3 regions of the Janthinobacterium sp. GW822-FHT07H11 genome follow, and region 1 is predicted to be linked to each of the others. Evidence: predicted binding sites of a transcription regulator. Region 1 holds the regulator's gene; each other region holds the start of a gene.

Evidence for each region. Region 1 encodes FNR, which switches genes on or off when oxygen is low (the NO sensors DNR and NnrR bind a similar motif). Its sites were predicted from a motif close to TTGATNNNNATCAA; they were not measured.
Region 2: AC3RCJ_RS07445 (glycine-rich domain-containing protein) is a predicted target of FNR. The motif match lies at 2,084-2,097, and genes of this name have one in related genera.
Region 3: nirK (copper-containing nitrite reductase) is a predicted target of FNR. The motif match lies at 2,370-2,383, and genes of this name have one in related genera.

What each region holds. Positions count from the first base shown of each region.
Region 1 is NZ_CM179507.1:326,619-330,428, forward strand. Features, by position in the region: gene ccoG (cytochrome c oxidase accessory protein CcoG) at 1-910, shown strand, start outside; gene AC3RCJ_RS01415 (FixH family protein) at 1,057-1,581, shown strand; gene fnr (fumarate/nitrate reduction transcriptional regulator Fnr) at 1,708-2,466, opposite strand; gene AC3RCJ_RS01425 (response regulator) at 2,712-3,810, shown strand, end outside.
Region 2 is NZ_CM179507.1:1,681,893-1,685,702, forward strand. Features, by position in the region: gene AC3RCJ_RS07430 (hypothetical protein) at 1-235, shown strand, start outside; gene AC3RCJ_RS07435 (hypothetical protein) at 412-657, shown strand; gene AC3RCJ_RS07440 (hypothetical protein) at 900-1,139, shown strand; gene AC3RCJ_RS07445 (glycine-rich domain-containing protein) at 1,224-1,922, opposite strand; gene AC3RCJ_RS07450 (CHASE domain-containing protein) at 2,162-3,810, opposite strand, start outside.
Region 3 is NZ_CM179507.1:5,859,688-5,863,497, forward strand. Features, by position in the region: gene AC3RCJ_RS25880 (nitric-oxide reductase large subunit) at 1-67, opposite strand, end outside; gene ytfE (iron-sulfur cluster repair protein YtfE) at 82-759, opposite strand; gene nirK (copper-containing nitrite reductase) at 816-2,300, opposite strand; gene norR (nitric oxide reductase transcriptional regulator NorR) at 2,452-3,810, shown strand, end outside.

The sequences.
Region 1 (3,810 bases):
CTTTACCTTTGTCGGCTACTTCACGCCGATCAAGGAACTCGCGCATTCCGTGCAAACCCTCAACTTCGGTCCCTGGGAATGGTTCTGGGTGCTGTTCTACAGCCTGGCAACCTACGGCAACGCGGGCTGGCTGCGCGAGCAGGTGTGCAAATACATGTGCCCCTACGCGCGCTTCCAGAGCGCCATGTTCGACCAGGACACCCTGATCATCACCTACGATGCCAAGCGCGGCGAACCACGCGGCGCCATGAGCAAGAAGGCCGGCAACAACGACAAGCTGGGCGACTGCATCGACTGCACCCTGTGCGTGCAGGTGTGTCCGACCGGTATCGATATCCGCAACGGCCTGCAGTATGAATGCATCGGCTGCGCGGCCTGCGTCGATGCCTGCAATACCGTGATGGACAAGGTCGAGCGGCCGCGTGGCTTGATACGCTACAGTACCGACCATGCGATGGAAAACAACTTCAATTCGAAGCAGATCCGCCAGCGCGCCATGCGCCCGCGCGTGCTGATCTACACGTCCATCCTGGCCCTGATCATCATCGCCGTGTGTACCTCGCTGGCCCTGCGCACGCCGCTGAAGATGGACGTGATCCGCGACCGCGGTTCGATGGGACGCGAAGTGGAAGACGGCATGATCGAAAACGTCTACCGCCTGCAGATCATGAACACCTCCGAGCAAACCCAGCATTTTAAAATCAGCGCTTCCGGCTTGCCGGGCCTGACCTTGCTGACGCGCGAGGAAGTGACCTTGCAGCCGACGGAAACGCTGGGCTGGCCGATCCGCCTGCGCGTGCCGCACGGCGTGGGAGAAAAGGGGTCGAACAAGATCGCAATCGAGTTGCAATCGCTGGACGACCCGTCGCTGCATGTGCGTGAAAGCGCGGTCTTCATCGTGCCGCGGTGATGTTGATTTGGGGTCGGACCCTCCGGGTCCGACCCCGGTATTTCGCCGCAGGGGTATCATCAATCATGCGCTAGGGTCACTTGATTTTCAACCCGGAAGCAAAAGCTGGGGTCAGACCCAAAGGGTCCGGCCCCAAGGAGAACACAATGTCCGACAGTCTGAAACTGCAACCTCCCGTTGCACCGTGGTACAAGCATCGCTGGCCATGGCTGCTGATGATCGGTCCCGGCCTGTCCGTGGTCGTCGGCAGCTTCATGGGCTATATTGCGTTTACGCAACCCGATGCGCTGGTGGTGGGCGATTATTACAAGCAGGGCAAGGCCATCAACCAGGATTTGAAGCGCGACACGGCCGCCAGCAACCTGGCCATGGACACCAGCCTGTCCTACGACGTGGCGCAGGCGCGCCTGGCCGGTTCCGTGCACAGCTTCGGCAAGGCCTACCAGGGCCCGCTGCAACTGCACCTGGCGCATGCGACCCTGCCGGAAAAAGACATCAAGCTGCTGGTGCAGCCCGATGCCCAGGGTAATTTCTCGGTGGCGCTGCCGATGCTCGAGCGCAGCCGCTGGCAGGTACTGGTGGAAAACGACAAGCGCGAATGGCGCCTGTCCGGCATCTGGACCTGGCCGCTGCAGCGCAGCATCGCGCTGCACGCCGATGAAGAGCTATAACGTACAGCGCCGGGAAAAAACCGTAGCGAGCGGCAGTGATTTGTGGCTAAGAAGCGCAGCTGTGCTAGAGCACAGCGAGCATCGCAGGCCGCAAAGCGCGACGCGCAGCAGGTTTTGACGGTGCTGTTATTTGCAGATGTCGGTGCCGGCCGTAATGGCCTTCAGTTTGGCTGGCTGCAAGATCTCGATCTCGCGGTTGGAGACGCGCAGCCAGCCTTCCTTCTTAAATTTCGACAATAAACGGCTGACGCTCTCGATGGTCAGGCCCAGGTAATTGCCGATTTCCTCGCGCGACATGCGCAGCTGGAACTTGCTGCTCGAATAGCCGCGCGCTTCATAGCGCGACGCCAGGTTGACGATGAAGGCGGCAAAGCGCTGCGTCGCCTGCATGTTACCCAACAACAACATGACACTTTGCTCACGCGTGATTTCCTGGCTCATCATGCGGTGGAAATGGCGCAGCAGGGTCGGCATATTGCCCAGCAATTGTTCCAGGCTGGAAAACGGGATTTCACATACTTCGCTGTCTTCCAGGGCCACCGCATTACAGTGGTGGCGGTCGGCGCTGATGGCATCCATGCCCAGCAGTTCGCCGGCCATCTGGAAACCCGTCACCTGCTCTTCGCCGCCCGGATTGATCTGGTAGGTCTTGAAGTGGCCCAGGCGGATCGCATACAGGTTCTGGAACGAGTCGCCGATGCGGAACAGCGAAGCGCCGCGCACGATCTTGCGGCGGCGTCCGATAATCTGGTCCAGCCTGTCCATGTCGCCCACATCGAGCCCCATCGGCAGGCACAATTGGTGCATGCTGCAGGTCGAGCATCGCGCACGCAACGCTTCCACGGTCACTGTGGGCAAGGTTGGAGAGAGTAGCGCTTCAGTCATGTCGGTACCTTTTAGAAAATGCAACAACAAGTTTACTGCATACACGGTTGCCGTGTGCCAATTTCACCGTAATTTCGCCGAATAAACGACGTCTTGCATTTAATTATATGGCAACATCGTCAAAAGACCATGTGGGGAGGGGAAATTGCGCGGTGGCGCTTGCCAAGCTGGGGTATTGATAGGAAAATTCTTGACAGCATTATCTGCCTCTGCCGCCTGTGCCGCCCGGTACTGAAAAGGAAACTATGAAGCCTCTCGGCATAAAAGCAAAAGTCGCGCTGGCAACCAGCCTGACCTCGATCGCCATGATTGCCCTGGTTACCATGATACAGGTGCGGCACATGCGCGACGACTTCACCAAGGTACTGCTGAGCCAGCAGTCGGCCCTGATCACCCGCACGGCCGCTGAACTCGATGACAAGCTGGCCATGCTGCTGCAGATCGTCACGCTGACGGCCAGGCAGCAGCCGCCCGAATTGATTGCCCAGCCCGCCCAGTTGCGCCAATATTATTCGCGCCGCTCGATGCTGGTGCTGTTCGACGACGTGCTAGTGCTGGACGCGCATGGCGCCGTCGTGGCCGACATGCCGGAAGTGGCGGGACGCGCTGGCATCAACGTCGCCGAGCGCGAGTATTTCCAGACCGTGCTGCGCACGCGCCAGCCCATGATCACCGAACCGATGCTGGGCAAATCGAGCGGCCTGCCCATCGTGCAGATGGCGGCACCCGTGCTGGGCGCCGACGGCCAGGTGGCCGGCGTGGTGATCGGCGTGCTGCGCCTGTACAAGGACAACCTGCTGGGCCGCCTGCGCACGGAAAAGATCGGCAAGAGCGGCTATTACTTCATCCTCACGCGCGGCGCCGTGCCGCGCTACGTGCTGCATCCCGATACCAGCCGCTTGCTGCAGCCGCGCCAGCCGAACGCCAACCTGACCACCACGCAGCTGCTGAAGGACGACGGCGAAGGCAGCATGGTCAGCACCAACAGCCGCGGCATCACGGCCGTCAACAGCTTCAAGCGCCTGAAGTCCGTAAACTGGCTGCTCGCGGCCTCGCTGCCCATCGATGACGCCTTCGAACCGTTCGACGGCGTGCTATACCGGCTGGTGCTGTGGAGCACCCTGGCCTCGCTGCTGGCCGCGGCAGTGCTGGGCTGGGTCACCGTGCGCCTGCTGTCGCCGCTGGTGCGCCTGCGCGACACCCTGCAAGCGCTGCGCAGCAGCGGCAGCCGCTTCACCCCCGTGCCGGTGCAGCAGCGCGACGAGATCGGCGAACTGACGGAAGCGTTCAACGGCCTGATGAGCGAACGCGACCGCCTGCAGCAGGAGCTCGAATCGCGCGCGG
Region 2 (3,810 bases), 1.4 Mb from region 1:
TCTGGACGAGGTCACGACCGTTCTCACCGAGCTGTATGACCTTGAAGACGAAGCGGCCATCAAGCTGGTGGTCGGCGCCCAGGATGCCGAATTCTTTGTCCCGCACGACGCCCACGAAGCGATGCGTACCATGGAGCAGGCGAAGAAGGATGCCGTGACCCTGTTCGAGCGCAAGCAGAACCGCCAGCAGACGCAGGAAAAGCAGCAGCAACGGGTGCGCCAGAAGAAGGTGTAGGCGGAAGGGCGTGGCTGGCGTGGCCCGCATGGCGCGCGACTGCCCGTTCCGATTGATGCAGCGCAAACGGGTCATGATGGCCTGGCGATATGGTGAGCAATGTCGTCACGCCTTTCGGAAAGTTAAGGCTGGCTGGGCTGTAGGCGCGACGAATGCCCGGCCGTCAGGAGCATGCGATGCATCACATTACCCATCCCAGCAAGGAACAGGTGCGCGCCTATATGCGGCGCCGCGAGCATGCGGTGCAACCGCCGCCGCCGCCCCACGAGATCCGCCGGCAACTGGCCTGGCGCCGCCTCGACGCCATGCCGCCCAGCGTGGCCGCGCAGGGCTGGCAATTATCCGCCGACATGACACGCCTCGGTGCGCTGATGCTCATAGTCTGGCTGATGCGCAGCGGTGTTGCTCATCGTAAAAATTGATGACTTGCAGCAAATTTTTCCATTTTGAGTTATCCTCTAGCACATTCCAAGTGCGTCAATTCTCTTCAATTATCACAATTTTGCTTTAAGTTACGCAAAAATCAACAATAGCGTGTATTATATTGTTTGCGGGAATTAAACCGCATAAGTGATGGCGATTTTTAGTGTGTTTACCCTGAATTATTGCAAACGAGACTTTGGTGTTTTATTTTGCATTAATACAACAAGTACGGATTTTGATCATGTCTCTCAAACAAATTACCTCTTTGCCCACCTACAACCCGAATCGCGTCCTCGATGCGATCATCGACAAGCTGCAGCTGAAAAATGATGCCGCCCTGTCGCGTGCACTGGAAGTGGCGCCACCCGTCATCAGCAAGATTCGTCATAACACCTTGCCGATCGGCGCCACGATCCTCATCCGCATGCATGAAATCAGCGATTTCAGCATCCGTGAACTGCGCGAGCTGATGGCCGCCTAAGAGCGCCTGACGGGCGGCAAGTTGAGAGATGCCGCCTGGTTGGATCAGGCTTGCCGCGTGCGGCAGCCACACAGTGTCTTCCGCTTACGCTTGCGTCTCCGGACTCAGCGATGGGCGATCGACATAGAAACGACTCGCTTCCCCGTTCGACAACGCTGAAGCCTCCACCGCCGTGGCGCGCGAGCCCGGTGCGCTGGAAAATGCCGTTACGGCACTGCCTGTCGCCCTTCCCGAATATGCCGCTGCCGGCTGCGCCTGGACTGCCGCGCTGGAAAATGCCGTCGCCTGTACCGCTGCGCTGGAAAACGCCGTCTGCCTGGCGGGTGCGCTGGAAAACGCCGTCGCCTGCACCGCCGCGCTGGAGAATGCCGTGGCCTGCACCGCCGCGCTGGAAAACGCGGCTTGCGCGGCCCGTCCCGAATACGCGGTTTCCGCGCGGAGGTAATCCTCGCCGAAAGTCTGCTCGTACAACTGTTTCATGCGTTCGCCGACACGGTGGTGTGCCGCTTCATCGTCTTCGCCGCGCAGGCCGATGTAGGGGAAGTGATGCAGGAAATAGCCAAACACCTGCTGGCAATCGGCCGCATATTTCAAGGTGTCGAGGATGTGATAGTGCCAGAAGGTGTCCACATCCATCAGTGGCGCCGTTTCTTCCTGCGGATACTGCTTCATCAGGATCAGGAAGCGGCGATACTCGAATTCCACCGCGTTGGCCTTTTCCAGGCTCCATCCTTCACCGGATTCCCGGTGCATCAGCTTGACCTTGATTGCGTCCAAATTCAAATCTGCAATTGCCTTGAAACTGTCGTTCGTATCCATGAGTGTCCTTGGGTAAAAGAGCGTGACGGGAAAGACTGTAAAGGAAGAAGGGGGGCTGGCTGGTGGCGTGTACTCCTGGCGAGTGGGATGGAATGCCTGGCCATTGCTGGCAGGCGCGAAAAAAGTTGTGCTACATCAATATTGCATTAAATCATGAAATATGCAAGCTTTGCATGTTGCTAACTATCGTGCGCCAGGCCGTGTCAGGCGCTGGCCTTGCTGTCTTCCTGGTAGGGAAAACGGGTGGCGTCGGCTCCCAGCGGTACGCTGACGTGCACGCTCATGCCGGCGCCGGGACTGCTTTCGATATGCAAGGTGCCGCCCAGCAACTTGATGCGCTCCTCGATGCCGACCAGGCCGAAGGAACCCTGCTTGTTGCGCCCGTCGGCGGCGGCGCCCACGCCGTTGTCGCACACGCTCATCGACACCGTGTCGCTGCACTTTTCCAGCTTGACCTGTACCCGGCTGGCGTTCGCATGCTGCGAGATATTGCTCAGCGATTCCTGCAGGATGCGGAACAGGGCCGTGGCGCACTGGTCGCTCAGGCAAATATCGTCGTGGCTTTCGCTTACCTCGCAGGCGATGCCTGTGCGCAGGCGGAATTGCGCCACTTGCCATTCCACGGCGGCATTCACCCCGAGGTCGAGCACGGTCGGGCGCAAGTCGTTGATGATCTGGCGCACGCTCTTGATCGTGGCATCGATCTGCTCCAGGGTGGAGCGGGCGCGGGCATTGAGGCGCGGGTGGCGACGCTGCGTGCGCGAGGCCAGCATGTCGGCATCGATGCGCAGCACCAGCAGGTTCTGCCCCAGGTCGTCGTGGATTTCGCGCGCGATGCGCTTGCGCTCTTCTTCCTTGATCTGGTCGGCGTGGGCTGCCAGGCGGCGTAGTTTCTGGTGCGACACTTGCAGGCGGATCTGGCTGGCCCGCAATTCTTCCGTCATGCCCGTGGCCATCTGGATCGCGCGCCGGCGCGACGACGACAAGGTGTAAAACAGGGTGTACAGCAGCATGGCGCTGGTAAAGCCCACCAGCAGGGCCAGCCAGGGCAGGAAGGCGTCGAAGCGCGTATACAGGTCGCTCTTGCGCACGCTGAACAGCGCTTGCCATATGCGGCCGTTGTAATCGATCAGCATGGTGCTGCTCAGGTATTTCCCCGAGTTGCCGGGCTGCCACCAGGGCGAGTGCATGCCCGCCACCGTGCTGTCGAAGATGGGCCGCATGTCGTGCGGCAGATCCAGCGGCGCCATCGCTTGCGGGCCGATGTCGAACAGGGTCAGGCGGACGTTGCGCACCGGCATGTCCGCCAGCACGCTGCGCATCATCGCGGCCAGGTCGAAGCCGATGCCGACCGAACCCTGGTAGGCGGCGCGCCGCTGTGCCACCGTGTCGATCGGCATGCCGATGCGATACACGGGCAGGCGCATGGCCATGCCCGTCAGTTGCGGCCGGCCTTCCATCGGCACGGGGATGCCGGAATTGCTGATGCGGCCAGAATCGCGCGACTGCTCCAGCGTTTCGGCGATCAGGGGCCGCGAAGCGATGTCATGGCCATACTTGTCCACGGCGCTGGCGATGGGTTCCAGGTAGACGAGCACGGAATAGTGGCTGGCCGGTCCTGGCGGCTCGATGGCAAACGCGGGATAGCCGTCGCGCCCGGGCGGATAGTCGCGCCGCATGGCCGCTTCGAATGCGGGCCGCTGCGCCTCGCTCAATTCGTGCGCGTAATTGATATTCATCACGCCGGGAAAGTTCTGCTTCAGTTCCATGTGCGTGGCATAGCGGTGGAACTGCTCGCGGCTCACATGCTCGCTGGCGCGGAACAGGCTGGCCGCGCCGCGCAGCAGGTCGG
Region 3 (3,810 bases), 860 kb from region 1:
CGAGCAGCGAAAACGTCACGATCAGCACACCGATCAGGGTGAACCAGAGTTTTTTGTAGGGACCCATGGGGCTTTCCTTTGTCAGTGCACCACGGCCGGCGCAAAGCGCTCGAACAGGATGTTGTTTTCAGTATGGATATGCGCCATCAGATCTTCGCGGAAGGTGCGCAAGCCCGTGTACAGCGCGCGCCAGGTGGTGCAGGCGCCACCAGGTGCGGTGATATCGTTCGTCATCGCCTCCATCGCGCGCAAGGCCACGCCATGGTCGTCGTGCTCCATGCGCATCACGTTGATGGGCGCGCCCGCCCTGGACCCCTGGCCACGCACGATCATCGGAAACAGCACGTCCTCCTCCTTGCGCATATGGCTTTCCAGTTCCTGCGCCATGGCCGACAGGTGTTCCGCCAGCCCGTGCGGACAGTCGGCGCGGTCGCCATGCACCTGCTCGACCTTGCGCGCCAGGCGTATCAGCTCGGGCAGCTGCTCGCGGTGCACGGCGTGGTAGCGCGCCAGGATGTGTTCCACCAGCTCGGTGGCCGAGGCGTCCTGCCAGTCACGCGCGCCGCTGGCGTCAATCCGTCCGGCCAGCACTTGCAGTTCCTTGACGATGGGCGCCGTGTCCACGCCGGCCGCTTCGGCCGCCGCGCGCAGGGTCTTGTTGCCGCCGCAGCAAAAGTCAAGGCGGTGCGCATCGAACAGGCGCGTGGCGCCGGGAATGCGGCGGGCCAGCTGGCCCAGGGATTGGTCGATCAGTTCCATGAAAAGCTCCTGTTTAATTTAAATAAGGGGAATGGGGGGATGGGAATGGCCGCGCGTCATGGCAGGACGCTGGACTTGTAGATGCCCGGCAGCGGCTCGCCGCTGACTTCCAGCACGCCCACGGCGCCCTTGCCGGCGCGCGAGAGCGCATGGTCGACCAGCAGGTAGGTGCCCGGATACTGGACCTTGAGCTCGACGATGGTCGCGCCGCCCGGCGCCACCAGCGTGGTCTGCACATCGTGTTTCGGGCTGCTGATGGAGCCTTCGCTGTACACCTTGTCGAAGATCTCGCCAATGATGTGGAACGATGAAATCTTGTTCGGGCCGCCCACGCCAAAATAGATGCGCACGGTCTCGCCCACTTTCGCCTGCAATTTATGCGTCTTGCTCAGGGCGCCCACTTCGCCGTTGAAGACGTAGTAGTCAGGCAGCTCATTGGCCATTTTTTCCAGGTTCGCTTCCTGGTGCACGGGGGCGCCGTGCGGACGGCCCGTGTACATCTCGCCCTGCATGACGTAGTACTCGCGGTCCACTTTCGACAGGCCGCCTTCCGGTTCGACCAGGATCATGCCGTACATGCCGGCCGCGATATGCTGCGGCACCAGCGGCGTGGCGCAGTGGTAGACATACAGCCCGGGATTGAGCGCCTTGAAGGCGATGGTTTTTTCCTGCCCCGGTGCGACCTGGGTATGCTGGCCGCCGCCATGGCCGCCCGTCACCGCATGCAGGTCGATCGAGTGGATCATCTTGCTGTCCTTCGCATTGAACAGGGTCAGCTCGACCGTGTCGCCCACGCGGGCGCGCAGCATGGGGCCGGGCACCTGGCGGTTGAAAGTCCAGTAGGTGAAGGTGGTGCCGTCATCGAGCTTGCCGGGCAGTTCCACCGTCTCCATGCGGTACTTCAGCGTCTTCGGCGCGCGTGCGCCGACGGCCGCCGGCACCGAGGCCGGATTGGCCGCCACGCTGACGGCGGACGGATCGGGGCCGCGCATCGGGGCCGGCGCCGGCGTGTACAGGGCCAGCGCAGCCTGGCTCGATTCATTGGCCGCGCTGTCGGCAGCGGGCGCGCCCGTGTCGGCCAGCGCCGGGCCGCTCACCTGCAGACGGCCTTCCATGCCGATCTGGCGATGGCCGGGAATCGAACAATAATAGGTGAACGTGCCGGCCCGCGGTACCTGAAAGCGCACCGTGGTCTGGCCGCTGCTGGCGCTGAACTTGGCCGAGGCCACCTTCAGTTCGGGCAGCACCAGGTCATGCTCGGCGCCCTCGCCGCTTTTCAGCACGATCTCGACCGTGTCGCCGGCATTCGCCGCCAGCGTCGGGTTTACCTGCCCCTGCTCGTCGACGAAGACCATCTTGCCGTCGACGATATTGGTATGCAGCGCATAGCGCCTGGTGGCAGCCGGCGTGGCGGCCGCCTTGCCGGCCGGCGCGGCGGCCATCGGCATCGCATGGGGGGCGGCCTGCGCCTGCACGGACAGTGGCATGGCCAGGACACAGATGGCGGCGGCGATGGCGCCGAGCGGAGGAATCGTTTTCATGGAGCTTTCCTTGGTCTTGTATGCCGGTTCGGCACTACTAGCAAGGCAATCGGCATGCCAGGAGAAAACTTGTTTTAAATCAATGATTTGAAAAATACAGGGTATTTATGACCCACTTTTCATATGGTCCGTTGTACCCTGCATGGTATCCATGACCACGAACCACACCCATCTCTTGCTGCTCACCGACCTGGTCGCCGACCTGCCCGTGGCCGTGCGCCTGCAGCGGCTGGTGGGCTGCCTGCGCGCGCATTTCGGCTGCGAAGCCGTGGCCCTGCTCAAGCTCGATGGCGAGCATTTGCGCCCCGTGGCCATGGATGGCCTGGTCAACGACGCGCTGGGGCGGCGCTTCGCCGTGGCCGACCATCCGCGCCTGTCCGCCATCCTGCAGCGGCGCGGCGTGCTGTGCTTCCATCACGACAGCGTGATGCCCGATCCCTATGACGGCCTGGTGGCCGAACATCCGGGCGAGCCGATGCCCGTGCACGACTGCATGGGCATGGCGCTGGACCTGGAGGGCGAGCGCTGGGGCGTGGTCACGCTCGACGCCATGCAAGTGGGTGCCTTCGATGCGCGGGCGCAGCGCGACCTGGGTGAACTGGCCTGCGCCATCGAGGCGGCCGTGCGCGTCACCCGCCTGGAAGCGGAGATACGCGCACTGCGCCTGTCAAGCGGCGCCGTGCAGGAAAATACGCAGGCGCGACGCGAAGAGAGCGATTTCGTGGGACAGAGCACTGCCATCACGCAATTGCTGCACGAGTTGCAGGTCGTGGCCGATTCCGAACTGCCCGTGCTGCTGCTGGGGGAAACGGGCGTGGGCAAGGAGCTGTGCGCGCACCGGCTGCACCGGCTGTCGCGCCGCGCCGGCAAGCCGCTGGTCCACGTCAATTGCGCGGCCTTGCCGGAATCGCTGGCCGAAAGCGAACTGTTCGGTCACGTGCGCGGCGCGTTTTCCGGCGCCGTCAGCGACCGGCCCGGCCGTTTCGAGGCGGCCGAGGGCGGCACCCTGTTCCTCGATGAAGTGGGGGAATTGCCGCTGTCGATACAGGCCAAGCTGCTGCGCACCTTGCAGAATGGCGAAATCCAGCGCCTGGGCGCGGACCGGCCGCGCCGCGTCAATGTGCGCGTGATCGCCGCCACCAACCGCAGCCTGCGCGAGCATGTGCGCGACGGCACGTTCCGGGCCGACCTGTACCACCGCCTGTCCGTGTATCCGGTGCCGATTCCGCCGCTGCGCGAGCGGGGCAATGACGTGCTGCTGCTGGCCGGGCGCTTCCTGGAACTGAACCGCGCGCGCCTGGGCCTGCGCAGCCTGCGCCTGTCGGCCGCAGCGGAAGACGCGCTGCGCCATTACCGCTGGCCCGGCAATGTGCGCGAACTGGAACACGTGATCAGCCGGGCCGCGCTGAAAGCCGTGATCCGCGGCGCGAACCGCAAGGACATCGTGACGCTGGAAACGGATATGCTCGACCTCGATGCGCTGGACCTGCCCGCTGGCGCCGGGGACGGC